One region of the Sanguibacter keddieii DSM 10542 genome, then DNA from elsewhere that is predicted to be linked to it. Evidence: predicted binding sites of a transcription regulator. Region 1 holds the regulator's gene; the other holds the start of a gene.
The links. Region 1 encodes HspR, which represses chaperone genes until heat shock. Its sites were predicted from a motif close to AAGTTGAGTCNNNNNGACTCAACTT; they were not measured.

Region 1 (11,887 bases):
CCGGTGCCGAAGGCGGCCGTCGAGGTGTCCTTGGTGCTGTCCGAGTCGTCCGAGCAGGCCGTGAGGCCGAAGACGCCGACCGAGGCGACGGACAGGACGGCGATTCCGCGTGCGATACGCATGTGTTCTCCTTCGTCGAGAGCTGAGGATCCTCACCGGGGCCCGGCCCTGCCTCTGCGGCGGAGGGGCCGGAGACGACGCCGACTGCGGTGCTCGTGCACGAGTGCCGGCACTGCTGCTGGTCTTGGCCGTCTCCTGGTGGGATGACCTCACACTAGCCGCGGGAGGCGCGTCCGCGAGCGGTTCCGGATGGGCAGAAGTGCCCTCGCCCGGGGGTGGGGAGAGGTCCCCTGCGGGGATCCGGCACCCAGAGAAACAGCGAGAGCGGCTGCTCCTGTCGATCTCTCGACGGGTGCAGCCGCTCTCACGGTGGCGGTAGCGGTGAGATTCGAACTCACGGTGGACTTTCACCCACACACGCTTTCGAGGCGTGCTCCTTAGGCCGCTCGGACACGCTACCTCGCCGAGAAGACTACCTGGAGATCGCCGGATGGCTAAATCGGCGCCGATCCGCGGCAGCCGAGAGGGCGTCGCCTGGTCGCCGGCGACGGGCGGGCCAGGACCTTGACCCCGCACCGGGAGGCAGATACGTTCGAGACCGACGTCCTACATCGATGTAGAACGTCGGACCACGAGCGGTCGACGACGACCGCACCGAGAGGACGGACACCCCGTGGAACGACCCCTCAGCACCCGAGCCGCAGCCCTGCTCGCCGCAGCGGCCCTCGCGCTCGTGACCGCAGCGGCACCCGCACCCGCTCCCCCGCCCGCTCCCGCCACAGGCGACTCGACGGCCGTCGCTGCCGTGGCTGCCGCGCCGGCTGGGGACCCCGTCGGCGGCAAGACGCTCGTCGGCGAGACCTCGCCCATCCACGACCCCGCCCTCGTGATCGACGACGACGGCACCTGGTACGCGTTCTCGACCGGGCGGGTCAACCGGGAGAACGGCGGCACCATCCAGATCGCCACCTCCCACGACGACGGCACCACCTGGGAGTACGCGGGCACCGTCTGGGACGAGATCCCGGCGTGGATCGACGACCACTTCTCCGACGGGGCGCTGCCCGACAACCTCTGGGCCCCCGAGGTCTACGAGCACGACGGCACTTACTACCTCTACTACTCGGCGTCGCGGTTCGGCACCGACGACTCCCTCACCGCGCTCGCCACCAACGTGACGCTCGACCCGACCGACCCCGACTACGAGTGGGTCGACCAGGGTCTCGTCGTCGAGTCCCCCGTCTCCGGGCTGCCGGGGGACGCGCGGTTCAACGCGATCGACGCCGGGATCGTCGAGGACGAGGACGGCAACCCCTTCATGGCCATCGGCTCGTTCTGGTACGGGATCTTCCTGGTGCCGCTCGAGTGGCCGAGCGGTAAGCCCGTCGACGGCTGGCAGGAGCAGACCGTCAACATCGCCGACAGGTTCGTCGCCGGCAACCCGATCGAGGCCCCGTACATCACGCACCGCGACGGCTACTACTACCTCTTCGTGTCCTTCGGGGCGTGCTGCCAGGGCGCCGACTCCACCTACCAGGTGGCCGTCGGGCGCTCAGAGTCCGTGACCGGCCCGTACCTCGACCGCGAGGGTCAGGACATGTACGGCGGCGGCGGGACGATCCTGCTCGAGGAGCACGGTGCCGTGGTGGGTCCGGGCGGGCAGTCGGTGTCCGGCGACTACCTGGCCTTCCACTACTACGACGCCTCCAACGAGGAGATCCCGTACTTCCCGACGCTCGGGATCCAGCGCCTCGACTGGGTCGACGGGTGGCCCGTGGCCGACCAGCGCGTCGAGCTGCCGACGGTCGCCGCGGGGCCGGCCGACGTGACTGTGGCCCCGGGCGCCGCCGCGACCTTCACGACCACGGCCACCGGAATCCCCTCCCCCGTGGTGGAGTGGGAGACCTCGACCGACGACGGCGCGACGTGGACCGACGTCGCCGTCCAGCCGCGGACCGTGCCCGGCGAGGCCTCCGCGAGCGCCGACGGGCCGTCGGCGGCAGCACAGGGCGTCGCCTCGTCGACCCTGAGCCTCGCCGAGGTCACCGCGGAGCAGGACGGCACCCTCGTCCGCGCCCGGGTGACGAACGCCCACGGGGCCACGGTCACCGAGACCGCAACGCTCACGGTCGTCGCACCCGAGCCCTGATCACGCCCGGACCAGGGTCAGCGCTCCGAGGGGTGGGCTCGGACGGGTGCGTGCTCGGACGGGGTGTTCTCGGAGGGCCGAAGGATCTGGGGAGGCGGGGGCGGCAGGCGGTCGTAGCCTGGGGAGGTGGACCATGCACAGCCCGAGACTCCCTCCCCCGCCTCCCTCTCCGCCCTGCCGCTCGCCTCGAGCGCGGTCGACGCGGCCGAGCTCCCGCAGGAACCTGCGGGAGCCTCGGCGCCGACCAGCGCGGAGGACGACGGCGCCCAGGACGCCGCGGGTGCCGCGCGTGAGCAGCGGGTGTCGCGACCGTCACCGCGACGCGACCACCCCGAGCCCTCCGAGGCCGACCTCGCGGCGATGCTCGACCTGCTGCGCGGTCGACGCTTCGCGGTGCTCACGGGTGCTGGTGTCTCGACCGACTCCGGTATCCCTGACTACCGTGGGCCCGACTCGCCGCCGCGCAACCCGATGACGTACCAGCAGTTCATCGGCGACGAGTCCTTCCGCCGGCACTACTGGGCCCGTAACCACGTGGGCTGGCGGCACGTGGAGCGGACGAGCCCGAACGAGGGCCACCGCGCCCTGACGCGCCTGGAGCAGGCCGGGCTCGTGACGGGCATCATCACGCAGAACGTCGACACCCTGCACGTGGTGGCGGGGGCGGAGAACGTCGTCGACCTGCACGGCAGCTTCGACCGGGTGGTGTGCCTCGACTGCGGGCACGTGGTGTCCCGCGAGTCGCTCGCGACGCGGCTGGAGGAGGCGAACCCCGGGTTCGTCGAGTCCATCGGTGACGTCGCCGACATCGAGATCGCGCCTGACGCCGACGCCGTGATCGAGACGACTGCGCACTTCCGTCCGGTCGCCTGCGAGGTGTGCGGCGGCACGCTCAAGCCCGACATCGTGTACTTCGGCGAGATGGTCCCGAAGGCACGGGTGGCCCGCGCCTTCGCGATGGTCGACGAGGCGGAGGTGCTGCTGGTCGCCGGGTCGTCGCTCACGGTCCACTCCGGCCTGAGGTTCGTCAAGCACGCCGCCAAGGCGGGCATCCCGGTGATCATCGTCAACCGTGGGGAGACCCGCGGCGACCCCCTCGCGACCCTCACGGTCGATGCGGGGGCGACGCAGACCCTCGAGGCGATCGCGCGGGCGCTCGCTCCGTGACGTCGTGCCGGGCGCGTGGGCGGGTGGCTCAGGCGCGAGGAACTCGGTGGTCCGCGAAGAAGTCGAGGAGCAACGCGGCGCACTCCGCCTCACGGACACCGCCCACCACCTCGACGCGGTGGGTCGAGCGGCGATCGCGCACGAGGTCCCACATCGACCCGGTGGCGCCCGCCTTGTCGTCCCAGGCTCCGAGGACGAGCCGGGGCACGCGGGCGAGCATCGTCGCCCCCGCGCACATGACGCAGGGCTCGAGCGTCACGACGAGCGTGCATCCGGTGAGCCGCCACTCGCCGAGGGTCTGGGCGGCCTCGCGCAGCGCGAGCACCTCGGCGTGCGCCGTGGGGTCCCCCGCGGCCTCGCGGGCGTTGTGGCCGCGGCCGATCACAGTGCCGTCGGGGCCGACGACGACCGCGCCCACCGGCACGTCGCCGGTCTCGAGGGCGAGCCGCGCCTCGTCGATCGCCAGACCCATGAGCTGGTCCAGCTCGGGACGGGGCACGGGTCGGGGCGCGGAGCCTGGGGCCGTGGGCGAGGTCATGGCGGCGAGCCTACCCGCGGGGCCGCTCTGCCCTCGGGCCCGAGGTCGCACGCACGGGTCCGGGTGACGCTGTAGGTTGTCACCATGCGCTTGCACGTCGCCGACCACCCTCTGGTGGCCCACAAACTCACCGTCCTCCGTAACAAGGAGACGGCGTCCCCGACGTTCCGCCTCCTCGTCGACGAGCTCGTCACCCTCCTGGCCTACGAGGCCACCCGCGAGGTCGCGACCGAGCCCCACACCATCTCCACGCCCGTCGCCGAGACCATCGGCACCCGCATCGCGGACCCGCGTCCGCTCGTTGTGCCGATCCTGCGGGCCGGCCTCGGCATGCTCGACGGCATGACGCGCCTACTGCCGACCGCCGAGGTCGGGTTCCTGGGGATGCAGCGCAACGAGGAGACCCTCGAGGCCGTCACGTACGCGAACCGTCTCCCGGACGACCTCACCGGTCGCCAGTGCTTCCTCGTCGACCCCATGCTCGCGACCGGCGGCACGCTCGTCGCAGCGATCGACTTCCTGCTCAAGCGGGGCGCGCGCGACGTCACCGTCGTGTGCCTGCTCGCCGCACCCGAGGGCCTCGAGGTCCTCGAGAAGGCCGTCGGCGACCGCGGGGACGTGAAGGTGGTCGTCGCTGCTGTGGACGAGCGCCTGGACGAGAACGCGTACATCATCCCGGGGCTCGGGGACGCCGGGGACCGCCTGTACGGCGTGGTCGACTGACGGTCGACCCGACACGGGTGTTCGCTGCGGGCCGTGGTCTCCTCTCGGAGGCCGCGGCCCGCAGCCGTTCCGCGGGTCGCACGCACCACTCCGACGCGACCGGCCTGCGATGCACGACCTGTGGCCCGCGGCGGCCTGCACCTCGCATCGCGCCGTCTCGACGGGTGAGCACCCTGTCGTATCGTCATCTGAGACTGCACCTCCTACCCCTGGCCGTGGCGCGTCTCGTCTGAGAGTGTGCGCGGGTGAGCCTCCCGCGCCCGATCGTCGACACCTCCTCGCAGGTGCTGCTCGACGTGCGCGCGTGCGGCCGTGCGTGTTGTCGGTCCTGACCACCGAGCCCAGGACCGACCTTCCCCGCCCGACGGCGGAGACCGCACCCCCGGAGACCGCCATGACGGCACCCGCAGACCTCGCAGCACCTGCACGACGGCTCGACGCCCCGCCGACGTCACCGCGCCCGCAGCACGGCTTCCTGCTCTGGGTCGGCATCGACCCGCAGGACCGCTCCCGCCAGGCGGCAGACATCATCGAGCTCGCCGAGACGCTCGGTGAGCTGGCTCGCGAGCTGCTGCCCACCGCCGAGACCTACACGGCGCTGTCCCTCGGCGGGGCCGGGGGCACCGGGCAGCGACCGGTCGAGATCGACGGGCTCGGGGACCGGCTCGCGCACCTCGAGGTGGTCGACCGACCTCGAGAGCCACGGCTCACCGTCGACCTGGGATCGCGGCAGGTGGCGGTCGACGGCCGGGAGCAACGACTCACCTACAAGGAGTTCGAGCTGCTGGCCTACCTCGTGGCCGCTCCTGGCCGGGTGGTCGGGCGGTCCGAACTCTTCGCGTCGGTCTGGCGGTCGCGGCCCGCTGAGCCGGGCTCGCGCACCATCGACGTCCACGTGCGGCGGCTGCGCGACAAGCTCGGGCTGCACCACGAGATCCTCACGGTCCGCGGAGCGGGCTACCGGTACGAGGCGTCGGCGCGGGTCGAGGTCGTGGAGGCCCGGCGCGCCGGGTGACGGTCGGGGCTGACGGCTCAGGGTCGACGTGTCGCAGGGGGACACGCCGGGCATGCGGCCGTCGCGCGAGGCGCCGGTCGCGCAGGTACAGGGCGGCGTGCCGGTCGCGCGGCGCCCTGGGCGCAGCGGGACCTGGCCGCAGCGGGGCCTAGGCCCCGGGACGCAGACAGCCGGTCCACCCGAGGGTGGACCGGCTGTCGGTGCTGAGGTCGTTGCGCGCGGGTGGGGGCCGACGCGTCCTGGCCCGGCGAGAGGCTGAGGGACGCTGGCGCGCTGCGGTGTCCAGCAGGGGGCGCTCGTCGTGAGACGGCGCAGGTATCAGCGCGGGGTGTAGGTGAGGCAGTCCGCGAGGTCGCCGGCCGAAGAGCCCGCACCGATGCGGATCGAGGAGGCCGTGCACTCGAGGGCGACGTTGTTCGCGCACTCGGAGCGCTGGCAGGCGCCGACATGGGCGACGACCTTGTCGAGGCCACCCTTCGCGGACAGCGGGATGAAGGTGGCGCACTCGGCGGCACCGGCGTGGCCGGCGACCGTCACGGCGCCGGCGTGGCACCCGTCGTGGTTGTAGCCGCAGGACGCGACCGAACACTCGCTGACGTGGGGCAGGTCCAGAAGTGCACTCATGATTCCTCCAGCTGTGGTGGCGATGCTCTCGGTGGCACGTGGGGGGTTCTGACGTGCTTTTCCATCACCGTAGACCGCCGAAGAAATGCTGTATAGCAAGCAAGGACTTACTTACCTGGCGCCATTTGTCGAATGAATAGCGCACGTTCTTGTTGCATAAACGGTCTGACCTGGCCCGTACGATGTGGGCATGGCACCCACACGACCTCCGCGCCCTTCCTCCGGCGGGGTCGCTGGGATCCTCCGGAACCGTCGGGTGCGCGTGGGGGTCGGGGTGGTCGCCGGTCTCACGCTCCTCGCGGTCGCCGGGCCGGTGGTGTTCGTCCAGGCGCGGGCCGCCGACCACATGTACACGGCGGACGACGTCCCCGCGACGCCCGTCGCGCTCGTGCTCGGCGCGCGGGTCTACGACGACGGGACACCCTCGCAGTTCTTGCGGGCACGACTCGACCTCGCCGTCGAGCTGTACGGCGCCGGGTCGGTCGAGGTCCTGCTGGTGCCCGGGGACGGGCGGCCGGACCACAACGACGAGCCGGCGGCGATGCGCCGGTACCTCGTCGAGCAGGGCGTGCCTGCCGAGGCGATCATCCAGGACTCGGCGGGCTTCGACACCTACGACTCGTGCGTCCGGGCGGACAAGGTCTACGGCGTCGGTGCGCTCACCGTCGTCACGCAGAGCTTCCACCTCGCCCGCGCGGTGACGACCTGCCGCGCTGTGGGGGTCGACGCGGTCGGCGTCGGCGACACGACCGTCAAGTCACGCCGCGCCACCTGGGCGAAGACCACCCTGCGCGACCAGCTCGCCGCCATGAAGACCGTCGTCGACCTCGTGACGAAGCGTGAGCCGCTCCTCGGCCCGCCCGACGACGCCGTCCAGACGGCGTTGGCGACGGCCCAGACACACTGAGCCAGCCAGCCATCCTCGAGTTCGTGAGTTCGGAGAGAGTTCGTGACCCCTACGGCACGAACTCGCTCGAAAGTCACGAACTCGCCGGGCGGGCCGGGCGGGTCAGCGCTGGGGGCGCCAGAGGACGAGGGCGGCGCGCTCGTCGGCCTCGACGACCGTCTCGCCGCCGCGGCGCCACCCGGTGCGGCGCAGGCGGCGGCCGCCGCGGACCGCGACGACGTCACCCGACGACGCCGCGGTGAAGATGCGGGAGCCGGGGTCGGCCGCCGCGGCGAGGAGCTCGACGCGGTGCTCGAGCACGCGGACCTGCGCCTCGAGGTCGAGGATCCGCTTGATGCCGGCGAGGTTGATGCCCTCGTCCTGGCTGAGGCGCTGGACCTCGACGAGCTGGAGGACGTCGCGCCGCGAGTAGCGGCGACCGCGCCCGGGCGAGCGCTGCGGGGACACGATACCGAGCCGGTCGTACTGCCGCAGGGTCTGCGGGTGCATGCCGGCGAGCTCGGCCGCCCGCGAGATGACGAACACCGGCTCGTCGTCCCGCGGGGGCGGGGTCTGCGTTCCGCGCTGCGCCATGGCCTACTCCTTCGCTCGTGCGACGAGGTCTTCCCGGACGTTCTCACCACCCGTGGCGGCGGCGAAGGCCTCGACCGCCTCACGTGCTGCCTTGGAGAGCTTCTGCGGCACCGCGACCTGCACGGTGACCAGCAGGTCTCCAGTCTGCTTCGCGGTCTTGACGCCACGGCCCTTGACACGCAGGACACGACCGGACGGCGTGCCCTCGGCGACCTTGACCTTGACGCTCGAGCCGTCGAGGGTCGGGACCTCGAGCTGCGTGCCGAGCGCGGCCTCGGGGAAGGTCACGGGGACGGTGATGCGCAGGTTGTGGCCGTCGATGCTGAAGACGGGGTGGGGCGTCACGGTCACGGCGACCACGAGGTCGCCCGCGGGGCCGCCGCCGGTGCCGGGGCGTCCCTTGCCGCGGAGGCGGATCTTCTGGCCGTCGCGCACACCCGCCGGGATGCGCGCCGTCATCTGCCGCCCGTCGACGGTCAGCGTCACGGTGCAGCCCTCGACCGCCTCGCGGAAGGGCAGGGTCGCCGCGGTGGTGAGGTCCTGCCCGGCCTGGGGGCGGGCCTGCTGGCGGAACCCGCCGGGCGCACCGCCCGCGCCGCCGAACATGGAGCTGAGGATGTCGTCGAAGCCGTCGGGCATCCCGCCGCCACCACCGGCGTACTGCTGGCGGCCTCCGCCGCCACCGCCGAACATCCCGCCGAAGACGTCCTCGAAACCTGCCGAGCCGCCGCGTCCTCCGCTGCCCGCGGAGAACCGTGCACCGCCGCCAGCCATCGCGCGGACGGCGTCGTACTGCTGGCGCTGCTCGGAGTCGGAGAGCACCGAGTAGGCCTCGCCGATCTCCTTGAACTTGCTCTCGGCCTTGGGGTCGCCGGCGTTCTGGTCCGGGTGGTACGTGCGGGCGAGCTTGCGGTACGCCTTCTTGATGGCCGCGTCGTCGGCGTCCTTCGAGACGCCCAGGGAGGCGTAGAAGTCCTTCTCGATCCAGTCCTGACCGGTCAAGGCGTCTCCTTCCTCGTGGGTGAGCTGCAGCGCTCACCGGTAGCAGTGTGAAGTATGGGACCGGCTATCGCCGGTGTGCCGCGCCCGCTCTCGCGGGGCGACGACCGAGGCCCGGGACCGCCTCGCGCCCGTCGGTGTCGACGGCGAGGCGGTCCCGGGCTCAGGGGTGCGTCAGGCCTCGGGCCCGACGACGGCGACGCGTGCGGCTCGCACCACGCGGTCACCGATGCGGTACCCGACCTCGACGACGTGCTGGACCGTGGTGGTCTGCGCGTCGGGCGACGTCTGGTGCATGAGCGCCTCGTGGACGGCGGGGTCGAACTCCTCCCCCGCCTCCCCGTACTGCTCGACGCCGAAGCGGGTGAGCGTCGCGGTCAGTTTGTCCGCGATCGACTCGAAGGGACCGGTGAGGTCTCCCGCCTGCCGTGCTCGTGAGACGTCGTCCAGCACCGGGAGGAGCCCGACGAGGAGCTCCTCGATGCCTCGTGCACGTGCCGCCTCCTGCTCGCGCTTGGCGCGCTTGGAGAAGTTCACGTACTCCGCGTTGAGCCGCTGGAGGTCCGAGAGGCGGTCGGCCGACTCGGCCTGCGCCTTCTCGAGCTCCGTGAGCTCGGCCGCGGGTGCGGCCGGTGCTGCGTCGACGTCGAAGGCCTCGGCGGACGGCTCGAAGTCGAGACCTTCCAGGGGGTCGTTGCCTTCGGGCGTGTTCTCGGCGCCCGTGCCCTCGTTGCTCGTCACTTCTTGTCGTCCTCGTCGTCGACGATCTCTGCGTCCACGACGTCCTCGTCAGAGGAGGTCGAGGAGGCGTCGGCGTCGGCCGGTGCACCCTCGGGAGCCTCGGACTGCTGGGCGTAGAGCGCCTCGCCGATCTTCTGCGCGACCGTGTTGAGGGTCTCCTGCTTGGCCTTGATCTCGGCGATGTCGGTGCCCTCGAGCGCCGTCTTCACCTCGTCGACCGCGGTCTGGACCTCAGTGCGGACGTCCTCCGAGAGCTTGTCCTCGTTGTCCTTGAGGAGCTTCTCGGTCGAGTACGCGAAGGACTCGGCCTGGTTGCGGGTCTCGGCCTCCTCGCGGCGGGCCTTGTCCTCGGCCGCGTGCTCCTCGGCCTCGCGGACCATGCGGTCGATGTCCTCCTTCGGCAGCGCGGAGCCACCGGTGATGGTCATCGACTGCTCCTTGTTCGTGCCGCGGTCCTTGGCGGACACGTGGACGATGCCGTTGGCGTCGATGTCGAAGGCGACCTCGACCTGCGGCACGCCGCGCGGCGCGGGAGCGATGCCCGTGAGCTCGAAGGTGCCCAGCGGCTTGTTGTCGCGGGCGAACTCGCGCTCACCCTGGAACACCTGGATGAGGACGGACGGCTGGTTGTCCTCGGCGGTCGAGAAGATCTCGGAGCGCTTGGTCGGGATGGCCGTGTTGCGCTCGATGAGCTTGGTCATCACGCCGCCCTTGGTCTCGATGCCGAGGGAGAGCGGGGTGACGTCGATGAGCAGGATGTCCTTGCGCTCACCCTTGATGACACCGGCCTGGAGGGCAGCGCCGACGGCGACGACCTCGTCCGGGTTGACGCCCTTGTTGGGCTCCTTGCCACCGGTGAGCTCCTTGACGACGTCCGTCACCGCAGGCATGCGGGTCGAGCCACCGACGAGGACGATGTGGTCGATGTCGCTGATGGAGACGCCTGCGTCGCGGATGACGGCGTGGAACGGTGCCTTCGTCCGGTCGAGGAGGTCCTGGGTCATCTGCTGGAACTGCGCACGCGTGAGCTTGGAGTCCAGGTGGATGGGGCCGTTCTCGCTCATCGAGAGGTACTGCATCGAGATGTTGGTGCTGGTGGCCGAGGAGAGCTCCTTCTTGGCCTGCTCAGCAGCCTCGCGCAGACGCTGGAGGGCGATCTTGTCCTTCGACAGGTCGACACCCGAGGAGTTCTTGACCTCCTTGATGAGGTGCTCGACGATCCGGCTGTCCCAGTCGTCACCACCGAGGCGGTTGTCACCGGAGGTCGCGCGGACCTGGATGGTCGAGAAGTCGTCCTCGTCCTTGCCCACCTCGAGGAGGGAGACGTCGAAGGTCCCGCCACCGAGGTCGAAGACGAGGATGAGCTCGTCCTCCTTGCCCTTCTCGAGGCCGTAGGCGAGGGCGGCGGCGGTGGGCTCGTTGACGATGCGCAGGACGTTGAGGCCGGCGATCTGGCCGGCGTCCTTGGTCGCCTGGCGCTCGGCGTCGTTGAAGTACGCGGGGACGGTGATGACGGCGTCCGTCACGGCCTCGCCCAGGTACTCCTCGGCGTCGCGCTTGAGCTTGCCGAGGATGCGCGCGGAGAGCTCCTGCGCGGAGTACTTCTTGTCGTCGACCTCGACCGACCAGTCGGTGCCCATGTGGCGCTTGACCGACGCGATGGTGCGGTCGACGTTGGTGACGGCCTGGCGCTTGGCGATCTCGCCGACGAGGACCTCGCCGGTCTTGGAGAACGCGACGACGGAGGGGGTGGTGCGAGCGCCCTCGGCGTTCGCGATGACGGTGGGCTCGCCACCTTCGAGGACGGAGACGACGGAGTTGGTGGTACCGAGGTCGATGCCGACTGCACGTGCCATGGGTGATGCCTTCCTTCCGAACACCGGCCGGGTCGCGGTGCTGGTGCACCTGCGGGGCCCGGACCGACTGCGATTGAGTCTGTTCCACTCAAGTCTGCACCCGGCCGGATCGGAGAGCAACCCGCCTGGGTCAAACTTGAGTCTGCTTGGCTCAACCTTGAGGCACCCGATCGTATTCCCGTCCTGCACTGGCGCAGCTCCGAGGCTGCGCGCGGGGGCGTCGACCGGACCGAGCGCGGCGAGATCACCGCCGCGCCCAGTCCGGCCCGGCCCGGTCGTCGCAGGACGGCGGGCTCAGGACGTCAGGCCTCGCTCAGGCCAGGTCGACCCGGTCTGCCTGCGGCCCGCGGTCGCTCTGCCGCACCTGGAAACGGACCCGGTCGCCCTCGTACAGCTCCTGGCCCTCCCGCACGACCGAGACGTGCACGAAGAGGTCCGGGCCGCCGGAGTCGGGCGTGATGAAGCCGAAACCGCGCTCTGCGTCGTAGCGCGCCACGACACCCTCGCCGCCGCGCGCCGGGGCGCGGGACGCCTC
Region 2 (11,887 bases), 800 kb from region 1:
CCGCGCACGACAGAGGGCGGACCGTCAGCCACGACGTGCGCCTGACGGTCCGCCCTCTGTCGTGCTCGTGCCGTCAGTCTCGCCGCTCTGCCGCGCCGACCACGTACAGGTCGAGGGCGTCGCGCATCACGGCCGCCATGTCGACCTGGTCGTCGGCACCGCGCTCGAGCAGCCACTGGACCTGCAGCCCGTCCATGAGGGCGGTGAGCGCGCGGGCCGCGGCCGCCGGCTCGACGGAGGGGCGCAGCGCACCGTCGGCGCGGAGCGTCTCGAGCTCGCGGGTCAGCAGCGCGAGCGTGGTCGCGTACCGCTCGCGGAAGTACTGGTGCGCGGGGTGGTCGGGGGCCGTGGCCTCGGCGGCCAGCGTGGTGAAGAGCTCGACGATCCCGGGGCGCTCGGAGTTGCGCCGGACCAGGCGCACGACGGCGTCCATGAGCCCGGTGCCCGAGGCCAGGTCGGCCGACAGCTCGGAGTCGTCCATCTCGTCGCGGTGCTCGAGCACGGCGGCGAGCAGCACCTCCTTGGTCGGGAAGTGGTGGATGAGGCCCGGGTGGGAGATGCCGACGCGCGAGGCGATCTCGCGCAGCGACGCCGAGCGGTACCCGACCTCGCCGAACAAGACCATCGCGGCCTCGACGATCTGGACGCGGGTCGCCCGCCCCTTGGCGTAGCCCCGCTCGCGAGGCGGCTGCGCGGATTCTGACACGGTCTGACCCCGTTCGTGGACGAAGGCTGCCCACGGCACCCCTGACGCTCAGCGACTCTACCGCTGGCAGGCACGGTGGCCGCCTGCTGGCGGGCCCGCGACCTCCCACGACGCACCGACGACGGCTAGGCTGCCCAGGAGACGACTCCCGGCGGTCCGGCCGCCACGAACCAAGGCGGTTGACCATGAGCCACGTTCCCCCTCCCCCGCCCGGAAGTGGCGACCCGACGCCCAGGAAGCCTGGGGAGCACGGAGAGCACCCCGCCCCCGAGGTGCCCGGCCAGCCCGCGTGGGGAGGGCAGCCCACCCCGCCGGACCCGCAGCAGACGCAGCAGTGGGGGCAGCAGCCCGGGCAGCAGGGCCACCCCCAGCAGCCTGGCCAGTGGGCCCCGCCCGGCGAGCCGCAGGCCCCGTGGGCCCAGCAGGGCCAGCAGGGCCAGCAGGGCCAGCAGCCGACCCCGGGCTACGGGCAGCCGGGCGGGGCGACAGGCCAGCACCAGGGTCAGCAGTGGGGTCAGCAGTGGGGTCAGCCCGGTCAGCCCACGCAGCCGCAGCACGGATACCCCGGCCAGCAGGGCCAGCCCTACCAGCAGGGCCAGCAGTGGCAGCAGCCCGGCCAGCAGGGCCAGCAGGGCCAGCAGTGGGGCCCGCCTGCTCCCACGAAGAAGGGCTCGCGCGGCCTGCTCGTCGGGATCCTCGTAGCCGTCGTGGTCGTCGCGCTCGGCGTGACGGCGTTCTTCGTGTTCTTCGCCGGGTCCGACCCTGAGGCCCTCGAGCCGGACGTCTCCTCGAGCACCCAGGCGACCGTCGGGCAGCTCGTCGTGGGCAACTGCCTCGAGGACATCAGCGGCAGCGGCTCGGTCGGCGACGTGAGCGTCGTGCCCTGCGCCGACGACCACACCTCCCAGGTGATCGGCAGCACGACCTTCACCGACGGCGACTTCCCCGGCCAGCCCACCCTCGTGGCGCAGACCACCGCAGCCTGCACCCCGGACCTCGTGACCAGCGGCGACGTGCCCGCCGAGGACCTCGCCCTCGTGGTGTGGACGCCGAGCGAGACGTCCTGGTCGGGCGGCGACAGGGTCGGCCTGTGCATCGCCACGGTCGACGGGAGCACCACCGGCAGCCTCGTCGACTGAGCGGGTCGGGCGCACCACCCGTCCGACCTGCTGGCCGGGTGCTCGACGCGCACCCGGCTCCTGACCTCCGCACCCGGCCCTCGACGGACCCTCTCGAGACGTTCTGGGATGCTTCACCCTTCCTGCGTGACCTGACCGTATCGTGCAGAGCATGCCTTTTTCAGCACGAGTCCACCGGCAGACCAGCGGGCGCGTCCTGTCGCACCTGCGGTCCGGCGTCAGCGTCGAGCTCATCGGCCCTCCGGGCTCGGGAAGGTCAGCGCTCGCCGAGGACGTCCGGACCACCCTCGCCCGGGAGGGGTACCAGACGCTGGCCGTCCGAGGGCTGCCCCACCTGCGGGGTCGTCCGCTCGAGGCCTTCTACGTCTCTGGGATCGTCGGGCCGTCTTCGACCACGCGCGGGCAGTCGGTCCTGGCCGCGGCGGTGGACTCGCTCACCGCAGTCACCTCGCGAGGCCCGACGGTGCTGGTGGTCGACGATCTCGACGACGTGGACGACACCACGCTGGGGGTGCTCAGCGCCGCGCACCAGAGGCTCGGGCATGCCGTCCTCAGCGTCGCCCGACCCTCGCCCGGAGCACCGGCCGGTTCACCCCGGCCGCAGGGCCTGGCCTTCCGCCCGGGAGTGCAGGAGCGCGTCTCACCCCTGCGGTTCGACGACGTCCACGCCCTCGTGGTCCACATGCTGAGCGGACCTGTCGACCCAGAGTCCGTCCGTTGGGTCGCACGGAGGTCTGGCGGGCTCGCGGGGCTCGTCCGCGCCGTCACGGACAGCGCGCGCCACGACGGTTCTCTCGCGCTGCGCGACGGCACCTGGACCGTCCAGCGCCACCGGTGGTCCCCCCTGCTCTCCGCGGTGGTCGACCGCATGACCGAGCACCTCAGCCCGGAGGCCCTCGAAGGGCTTCACAAGCTCTCGCTCGTGGGCAGCTGCGAGCACACCACCGCGCGGCTCCTCGTCGGCCCGGAGGTGCTCGAGGAGCTCGACGACCGCCAGCTGGTCCACCTGGTCCCGACCGCCGACCACCTCGTCGCGGCCGTCTACCCCCCGCTCGTCGCAGAGCACTTCCGCAGCTCGAGCGTGAGCGCTCGGCGCACGAGGCTGCTCGAGGAGATCGTGGAAGCGATGCCGGAGGCGACCCGGGCCTCGGTGGACGAGCTGCACGAGCATCTCCCCGCCACCAGCACCGTGGGCGACGCGCGCAGGTCCGACCTGGCGAAGACCTCGACCCGCCAGTCCGACACGGTCCTCTCCCTGATGCTCGCCGAGCGCAGGTCGACGACCACCGAGGAGCACCGCGCAGCGTGGGAGGCTGCGCCGTCGTGGCGGACCGCGGAGCCGTACCTGCGCGCGGTGCTGCTCGGCGACCCCGACCTGACCACCGTCGAGGCCGTCCTGGCGGCCACCCCGGACGACGGAGACGTGAGCGCTCTCGTCGACTGCACGCTGTGGCACGCCCGCAGCCTCGCGATCCTGGGCCACGACCTTCCGGCCGCGGTGCGGCTCCTCGCCGACCTCGAGCCTCGGGCTGCGGCGCTCGGTGCGTCGGAAGGCGAGCTCTGGAACCTGCGGCTGAGCAGGCTCTGGCTGGAGACGACCTTCGACCAGGCCTCGCCCGACCACACCGAGCTCTTGCTCCGGGCCGACCGCGCCTCCCCCACCGTCCGTGCGGCCGCCTCGGTGCTCCGCGCCGAGCTGCTGGTCGTCGCGGGCCGACCGCAGCAGGCGCTCGGCCTGCTGGACGTGGCGACCGCGGACCGAGACCTCACCGCGCACCGCGACGTGGTCCGCGGTCTGGCCCTGGCCCTCTCGGGCGACGTCGACGGGGCTCTCGCCTGGTCTCGCCGGCACCTGCACGAGGGCCGGGCGACCCTCTCGGTCGACCGCCTGCACGCCCACGCGTACGTCGCCTCGCTCGTGCTGTCCGTCCAGGGCCGCACGCGCGAGCTCCGGGAGAACCTCAGCAGCGCCCTGACGCTCGGGGGCTCGCCCGTCACCATGCGGTACTTCCAGGCGGGGAACCTCTCGGTCGCGGCCACCGTCGCCGTGCTCGACGGCCGCCAGGCGACCGCGGTCGCCCTCGTCGAGGAGATCCAGGCCCTGGGCCTCCCGTCCGGGAACCTCCCGGCGATGAGCCCGGTCTGGACCCGGGCGGCGGTGACTCACCTCGGAGGCAGCGCAGGAGTCGGAGGCATGAGCGCGACGCCCGCCGACGACCTGTGGGCAGAGGCCGTGCGCCTCCTGGACCGAGGGTTCGTGGCGGCCGGGCTCTTCACCGGAGTCGGCGCCGTCGAGCTGAGGCCAGACCCGGGCTGGGCTCAGCGCCTCGTCTCGGAGGCCGAGGGGACCGACGGCACTCTCCTCGCAGACCTCGCCGACTACGCGTCAGCGATCTGCTCGACGGACGCCACGAGGATGGCTGCCGTCGGCGACCGCCTCGTCGCAGGCGACAGACCGCTCTACGGGCTGCGCGCGTACACGGCGGCCGTCCGGACCTGGAGGTCTCAGGGGCTGCTCGGGCGGGCGTCTGCGCAGTTCGCCGAGGCCCAGCAGATCGCGGCCGACCTCGGTCCGGGGTACCTCGAGCGCCTCGACCACTTCGAGGTCGGGGCCGACCTCACCCACCGGGAGCAGGAGGTCGCTCGGCTCGTCTCGCAGGGCTGGACCAACCAGGAGATCGCCGACACCCTGGTGCTGAGCGTCCGGACGGTCGAGAACCACCTGCACCGTGCGTACCGGAAGGTGGGCGTCGACAACCGGCAAGACCTGTGCGCGGCGCTCACGCTCGACGACTGACGGTCCCGTCCGGACGCGACGGAGGGCGACGGCACCATGGCCGTCGCCCTCCGCACGCAGTCACGCAGTCACGCAGTCACGTAGTCACGCAGTCACCGTCAGACCGACATGCACTCTCAGCCCAGCACCTCGACGGTCAGGCTCGGGCCGTTCTCGCCTGTGGCGTCCTCGGGACGGTCGACCAGCACCTTGGCACCGTCGGCGACCTGACCCGAGAGGATCGCCCGGGCCAGCCGGTCGCCGATCTCGCGCTGCACGAGCCGGCGGAGGGGCCGTGCCCCGTAGGCGGGGTCGAAGCCCTCGATCGCGAGCCACTCGCGCGCGGCGTCGGTGACGACGAGCGTCACGCGGCGGTCGACCAGCCGCGCCCCGAGCGCCTCGACCTGGATGTCGACGATGCGTCCGAGCTCGTCGAGGTCGAGCGGGTCGAAGAGCACGACGTCGTCGAGCCGGTTGAGGAACTCGGGCTTGAAGGAGCTGCGGACGGCTGCCATGACCGAGGCGCGCTTCTCCCCGTCGTCGAGCAGCGGGTCGACGAGGTACTGCGACCCGAGGTTCGACGTGAGCACGAGGATCACGTTGCGGAAGTCGACGGTGCGGCCCTGACCGTCGGTCAGCCGACCGTCGTCGAGGACCTGCAGCAGGATGTCGAACACCTCGGGGTGCGCCTTCTCGACCTCGTCGAGGAGTACGACGGAGTACGGACGACGACGCACGGCCTCGGTGAGCTGACCACCCTCCTCGTAGCCGACGTAGCCGGGCGGGGCACCGACGAGGCGTGCGACCGTGTGCTTCTCCGAGTACTCGGACATGTCGATGCGGACCATGGCGCGCTCGTCGTCGAACAGGAAGTCGGCGAGCGCCTTGGCCAGCTCGGTCTTGCCGACGCCGGTCGGCCCGAGGAACATGAAGGACCCCGTGGGGCGGTCCGGGTCGGAGACGCCCGCGCGTGCCCGGCGGACGGCGTCGGACACCGTCGCGACGGCGGCCTTCTGGCCGATGAGCCGAGACCCGAGGACGTCCTCCATGGTGAGCAGCTTCTCGCTCTCGCCCTGGAGCATGCGGCCGGCGGGGATACCGGTCCAGGCGGAGACGACCTCCGCGATCTCGTCGGCGTCGACCTTGTCCCCGACCAGGGGGGCGGGGCGGTCGACGGTCGCCTCGGCGTGCTCGGCCTTCTCGGCCTCGGCGAGCTCGCGCTCGAGCTCGGGGATGTCGCCGTACCTCAGGCGCGACGCGGTCTCGAGGTCGCCCTCGCGCTCGGCCCGCTCGGCCTTGGCCTCGAGCTGTGCGCGCTTCTCGCGCAGCTCGCCGACGCGGTTGAAGCCACCCTTCTCGGCCGCCCAGCGGGACGTCAGCGCGGCGAGCTCTTCCTTGCGGTCGGCGAGGGTGGCCCGCAGGACCGTGAGCCGCTGGCGGGAGGCGTCGTCGTCGGACTTCTCGAGGGCGAGCTCCTCCATCTCCAGGCGCGTCACGGCGCGCTGGAGGACGTCGATCTCGACGGGCGAGGAGTCCATCTCCATGCGCAGGCGCGCTGCCGCCTCGTCGACGAGGTCGATGGCCTTGTCCGGGAGCTGGCGGCCGGTGATGTACCGGTCGGAGAGCGACGCGGCGGCGACGAGCGCGGCGTCCGCGATGGTCACCCGGTGGTGCGCCTCGTAGCGGGACTTGAGGCCGCGCAGGATCGCGACGGTGTCCTCGACGGAGGGCTCGCCGACGAACACCTGCTGGAAGCGGCGCTCGAGGGCGGGGTCCTTCTCGACGTGCTCGCGGTACTCGTCGAGCGTGGTCGCGCCGACGAGGCGCAGCTCGCCGCGGGCGAGCATGGGCTTGAGCATGTTGCCCGCGTCCATCGCGCCCTCGGAGCCGCCGCCCGCGCCGACGACGGTGTGGAGCTCGTCGATGAAGGTGACGACCTCGCCGTCGGAGCCCTTGATCTCCTCGAGGACGGCCTTGAGCCGCTCCTCGAACTCGCCGCGGTACTTGGCCCCGGCGACCATGGCCGCGAGGTCGAGGGAGATGAGCCGCTTGCCCTTGAGGGAGTCGGGGACGTCGCCGGCGACGATGCGCTGGGCGAGGCCCTCGACGACGGCAGTCTTGCCGACGCCGGGCTCACCGATGAGGACGGGGTTGTTCTTGGTCCGGCGCGAGAGCACCTGGACCACGCGGCGGATCTCGGAGTCACGCCCGATCACCGGGTCGAGCCGCCCGTCGCGGGCGGCCTCGGTGAGGTCGACGCCGTACTGCTCGAGCGACTTGTAGGTGCCCTCGGGGTTGGGGCTGGTGACCCGACGACCGCCGCGCACCACGGGGATGGCCGCGGCGAGCGCCTCGGGGGTGACGCCTGCGCGGACGAGGATGTCGGCCGCGGCGGAGGGGGCGGAGGCGAGCCCGAGGAGCAGGTGCTCGGTCGAGATGTACTCGTCCTGGAGGTCGGCCGCCTCCTTGCGGGCGCGCTGGAGCACGGAGGACATCGCGCTCGACAGCGTCGGCTCGGCGACGGAGGAGCCGGAGAGGGTCGGCAGCGCGACGAGGGCGCGGCGGACGGCTGAGCCGACCGCCTGCGCGTCGGCCCCGGTCTCGGCGAGCAGCCCTGGCGTGGTGCCGGTCTGCTGGGCGAGCAGGGCGTCGAGCAGGTGGACCGGCTCGACCTGCGGGTTGGTCGCGGCTGCTGCGGACTGCACGGCGCTGCCGAGGGCGTCGCGCGACAGGGTGGTGAGGTTGAGGTCCATGCACGTCCTCCAAGGTCGGGAAAAGGTTCTGCAGACGACAACGTCTCTAAAGTTGAGCGTATTCCACTCAACTCTGCTCCGCCAGTGTTTCCCGGGGCGGGACGAGGAGCAGCGGGTGAACCCGCGACGCCCGAGCGGGTGAGAAGTGCCCTCTGCGGCCCTCCACACCTGGGGAGAAGTCCCCGGACCCCCCAGATCGTGGGGCACCCGGTGACTCGGCATGCCAGAGTGGATGCCAGTCGAATCCTCACCCGTCGTCACCCCCCGGTGCGCGACCCGTCTCTAGGAGCTCACCGGCCATGAAACGACTCACCGCACTAGCCGCCGGCGCCGTCGTCGCCCTGTCGCTCACCGGGTGCATGCGCGTCCAGGCAGACTTCGTCCTCAGCGAGGACGACACGGTCAACCTCGACATGGTCATGGCCATCGAGGACGCCACCATCGAGCAGCTCGGCCTGAGCGCCGACGACTTCCTCGGGCAGATGGACACCGAGCTCGGCGACGACCTCTTCATGCCGGGCATGGACCGCGAGGAGTACAAGGAGGACGGCCACACCGGGTACCGGTACTCCTCCGAGGACGCGCCGCTCGCGGTCGTGTCCGACGAGGTCATGTCCTTCACGCGTGACGGCGACGAGTACGTGGTGAGCGGCCAGCTCGAGAACTCCGACATGGGCTTCACCGAGAGCGACATCGCCGACTTCGAGGCCTTCGGGATGAGCGAGCCGGACATCACCTTCTCGGTGACGTTCCCCGGCGAGGTCACCGACGCGAACGGCGTGATCGACGGCAACACGGTCACCTGGACCTACGTGCTCGGCGAGACCCTCGACTTCGACGCCCGCGGTTCTGCCGGCGGCTCCGGGTCGGGCGGCTCGAGCGGCGACGCGACCGACGCGGCCACCGACGACGCCACGGACGAGGCGACCGACGGCGCGACCGACTCCACCGACGAGGCCACCGAGGCTGCGGGCGACGAGCCCACCGAGGCTGCGAGCTCCTCGGACGACGAGGGCGTGAGCTGGCTGCTGTGGGCCGGGATCGGCCTCGGCGCCCTCGCCCTCGTGGGCCTCGCCGCATGGCTGATCGCCCGCAACCGCAAGGGTGGCGGACAGGGTGGCCCCGGCGGACCCGGTGCGTACGCAGCGGCCGGCGCCCCGGCGTGGGGACAGCAGCAGGGTCAGCAGCAGTGGGGCCAGCAGCCCGGTCAGAACCAGCAGTGGGGACAGCCGGACCAGACCCAGCAGTGGCCGCAGCAGCCCGGCCAGCAGGGACAGCAGGGCCAGCAGCAGTGGGGACAGCAGCCCGGCCAGCCCGACCAGCAGTGGGGACAGCAGCCGGGTCAGGGTCAGCAGCCCGGCCAGCAGGGTCAGCAGTGGGGTCAGCAGCCCGGCCAGCAGGGCCAGCAGCAGTGGGGACAGCAGCCCGGCCAGGACCAGCAGTGGGGACAGCCGGACCAGACCCAGCAGTGGCCGCAGCAGCCCGGCCAGCAGGGCCAGCCCGGTCAGCAGCAGTGGGGCCAGCCCGGCACCCCGGGCGACGAGCCCCCGGCTCCCGACCAGCAGCCCTGGCGCTGACTCGGGACCCGTCTCGGACCACCGAGCACGGCACCGCACGACACAGCACGACCTAGAGCGACGACAGACGCCCGTGCCCCCTCCCTCACCGGAGGCGGCACGGGCGTCTGTACTGTGGGCCGATGAGCCCCGACCTCGCCGCAGACCCCCGCTGGACCCCTGACGTCCTCGGAGGGTCCTGGCTCGCGCAGACCCTCGAGCTGCGCCCGGACGACGAGGGCGAGGTCGTGGCGACCCTGGTGACCGACGGCGGTCGTCCGAGGACCGAGAAGGCCGTGCTGTACGTCCACGGGTTCGTCGACTACTTCTTCCAGACGCACATGGCCGACGCGCTCGCCGAGGACGGCTGGACGTTCTACGCGCTCGACCTGCGCAAGTACGGCCGCTCGCTGCGCCCGCACCAGACGCCCAACTACGTCACGCGCCTGTCGGACTACGCCGAGGAGCTCGACGCGGCCGCGCGCACCGTCACCGGCGAGCTCGGGCACAGCACCTTCGTGGTGATGGGCCACTCGACCGGCGGCCTGGTGACGTCGCTCTGGGCCGACGCCCGGACCGGGGCAGCCGGCAGCGCGGGCACCGCCGGCACTGCTGCTGGCCCGCACGTCGACGCCCTGGTGCTCAACTCCCCCTGGTTCGACCTCAACAAGCCGTGGTTCGACCGTGTCGTCTCGACGCGCCTGGTGGACCTCTTCGGCCCGCTGGCCCCGCGCGTCCCGGTCGGTCGGCTGGCGCCGCACTACGGGAGGGCGCTGCACCGGGAGTCGGGCGGGGAGTGGGACTACGACCTGACGCTCAAGCCGCACGAGGGCTTCCCGGTGCGGGCGGGGTGGCTGCGGGCGATCCGTCGCGGTCACGCCCAGGTGGCGCGCGGTCTCGACATCAGGTGCCCAGTGCTGGTCCTCACCTCGGACGCGACGGGCGACGCGACGCGCCACCACGACGCGCTGCTCACGACCGACAGCGTCCTCGACGTCGAGCAGACCGTCCGGGTCGCCCCGGGCATCGGCCCGGACGTCACCCTGGTGCGGGTGCCCGGCGGGGCGCACGACCTCAGCCTGTCCCCCGAGCCGGCGCGCAGCCGGTTCTTCACCGAGGTCACCACCTGGCTGGACGCCCGGACCGCGCACACAGACGGCTGACGCCTGTCCGCACCCCGGCCTGTCTCAGGCCCTGTGCGCCTCGGGCTAGGCGCTGTGCGCCTCAGGCTGTGCCTTTGCGCCTCAGGCTAGGCCTTGGGCGCCTCGGGCTCGTGCTTCGCCCGGCGTGCCGGGTTGTCGAGCCCGTGGTCGTCCTCGCAGCGCTCCGGCTTGGCGGGGGCGCGGAAGTGGTCCTCGGTGAGCTCGTCGAGGACCAGCAGGTCGTTGCGGACCTTCCCGGTGCGGTAGCCGGCGCGGCCGACCATGTGCGCGGCGACGGGCGCGGTGAGCAGCTGGAACACGACGATGAGCACGAGCATGCCGAGCACCTGCATGTTGCGCACACGCAGGGCCTCACCGGTGAGCAGCAGGATGAGGCCGAGCACCTGCGGCTTGGTGCCGGCGTGCATGCGGGCGAGCAGGTCGGGGAAGCGCAGCACACCGACGCCGGCGGCGAGCGCGAGGAAGGACCCTCCGATGAGGCAGGCGTAGGCCGCGATGTCAGCCACGGCGGTCCAGCTCATCGCTCCTCCTTCGGTCCGGTGATGTCTTGCACGGTCTTGGCCGCCTGCGGGATGGCCCCGATGGTGGTCGAGTGCTCGGTGCCCTTCGGGTCCTTCGGCTCGATGAGGTCGCGCGGCTCGTCGAGCATCGGGTGGTCGATGTCGTGACCGGCACGGGCGGCCTCCTCCTGGGCGACCTCCTCGGCGGTCCGGACACGGCCCTCGCCCTCGGGCTCCACGGCGGCGAACCGGGCGATGGTCACCGACCCGACGAAGCCCACGAGCGAGAGGACGACGAGGATCGGGAGGGTGTCGAGACGCCCGGACACGGCGGACTCCAGGACGATCCCACCCACGAGGGCGGTGACGAACACGTCGAGGGCGACGGTGCGGTCGAGCATGCTCGGCCCGCGCTCGGCGCGGACCAGCGCGAGGATCGCGGCGACCACGAGCATGGTGCCGCAGATGATGGCGACGACGGTCATGACGGGACCTCCGTGGTCGGGGTCGTGCCCTGCTCGGCGGAGCGGGCTGCGTCGAGCGCGGCCTGCCCGCGTCGGGTGCGGGCCACGCCGGCGAGGGCGAGCTCCTCGTCCGAGGCGAGGGCGCGCATGACGCGGGCCTCGAGCTCGAGGGTGTCCTGGCGGACCTTGTCCGGCCCACCGTAGGACTCGATGTCGAGGACGTGCAGGTAGAGCATGCCGGTGTTGCGGTGCGCCTCGATGACGAGCGAGCCGGGGACCAGCGAGCTGATCTCCGCGACGATCGTCAGGTAGAGGTCCGAGGAGCTCCGCAGCCTCACGCCCACGACCGCACCGCGGGGCACCATGCGGAACCTGAAGGCGTAGAGGCTCACCTCGACGGAGGCGATCACGAGGTCCCACGCGAAGCGCAGGAGCAGGGCGATGATGCCCAGCGGCCGCACCCGCCCGTGGAAGTCGATGGTCGGGAGCGGCATGAGGACCGTGACGAGCACGGCGATGCCGAGACCCGCGAGGACGTTGCCCCACGTGAGCGAGCCCCAGAGCATCACCCACACGAGGGCGAGCCACAGGACCGTGGGCCACTGCTCGAGGATCTTCCGGCGTCTGCGGTGGATCGTCATGAGTCGCCTCCGTCCGTCGTGCCGGTCGAGCCGTCGTCGGGCGACGAGCTCTGCGAGGGGACCGGGGTGTTGTCGATCCCCGGGTTGGGCACCGAGTCGGTCGAGTCGCCCTCGCCGCGCCCGTCCTCGCCGAGGACCGCGTCGATGTAGTTGCTGTTGTCCTGCATGGTCGCGGCGGCACGGTCGGCG

Region 2: clpB (ATP-dependent chaperone ClpB) is a predicted target of HspR. The motif match lies at 7,424-7,448, and genes of this name have one in related genera.

What each region holds. Positions count from the first base shown of each region.
Region 1 covers NC_013521.1:496,438-508,324, reverse strand. Annotated here, with positions in the region: gene SKED_RS02215 (SCO4651 family lipoprotein) at 1-122, opposite strand, end outside; tRNA gene SKED_RS02210 (tRNA-Ser) at 431-520, opposite strand; gene SKED_RS02205 (arabinan endo-1,5-alpha-L-arabinosidase) at 734-2,209, shown strand; gene SKED_RS02200 (Sir2 family NAD-dependent protein deacetylase) at 2,570-3,376, shown strand; gene SKED_RS02195 (nucleoside deaminase) at 3,405-3,848, opposite strand; gene upp (uracil phosphoribosyltransferase) at 3,999-4,637, shown strand; gene SKED_RS02185 (winged helix-turn-helix domain-containing protein) at 5,032-5,652, shown strand; gene SKED_RS02180 (DUF1540 domain-containing protein) at 5,971-6,276, opposite strand; gene SKED_RS02175 (SanA/YdcF family protein) at 6,467-7,183, shown strand; gene SKED_RS02170 (heat shock protein transcriptional repressor HspR) at 7,286-7,756, opposite strand; gene SKED_RS02165 (DnaJ C-terminal domain-containing protein) at 7,760-8,758, opposite strand; gene SKED_RS02160 (nucleotide exchange factor GrpE) at 8,930-9,496, opposite strand; gene dnaK (molecular chaperone DnaK) at 9,493-11,352, opposite strand; gene SKED_RS02150 (cold-shock protein) at 11,666-11,887, opposite strand, start outside.
Region 2 covers NC_013521.1:3,948,742-3,960,628, forward strand. Annotated here, with positions in the region: gene SKED_RS17360 (TetR/AcrR family transcriptional regulator) at 74-706, opposite strand; gene SKED_RS19255 (hypothetical protein) at 892-1,845, shown strand; gene SKED_RS17375 (helix-turn-helix domain-containing protein) at 1,997-4,642, shown strand; gene clpB (ATP-dependent chaperone ClpB) at 4,759-7,374, opposite strand; gene SKED_RS20570 (LppM family (lipo)protein) at 7,674-8,951, shown strand; gene SKED_RS17390 (alpha/beta hydrolase) at 9,074-10,093, shown strand; gene mnhG (monovalent cation/H(+) antiporter subunit G) at 10,180-10,614, opposite strand; gene SKED_RS20140 (MrpF/PhaF family protein) at 10,611-11,078, opposite strand; gene SKED_RS17405 (Na+/H+ antiporter subunit E) at 11,075-11,698, opposite strand; gene SKED_RS17410 (Na+/H+ antiporter subunit D) at 11,695-11,887, opposite strand, start outside.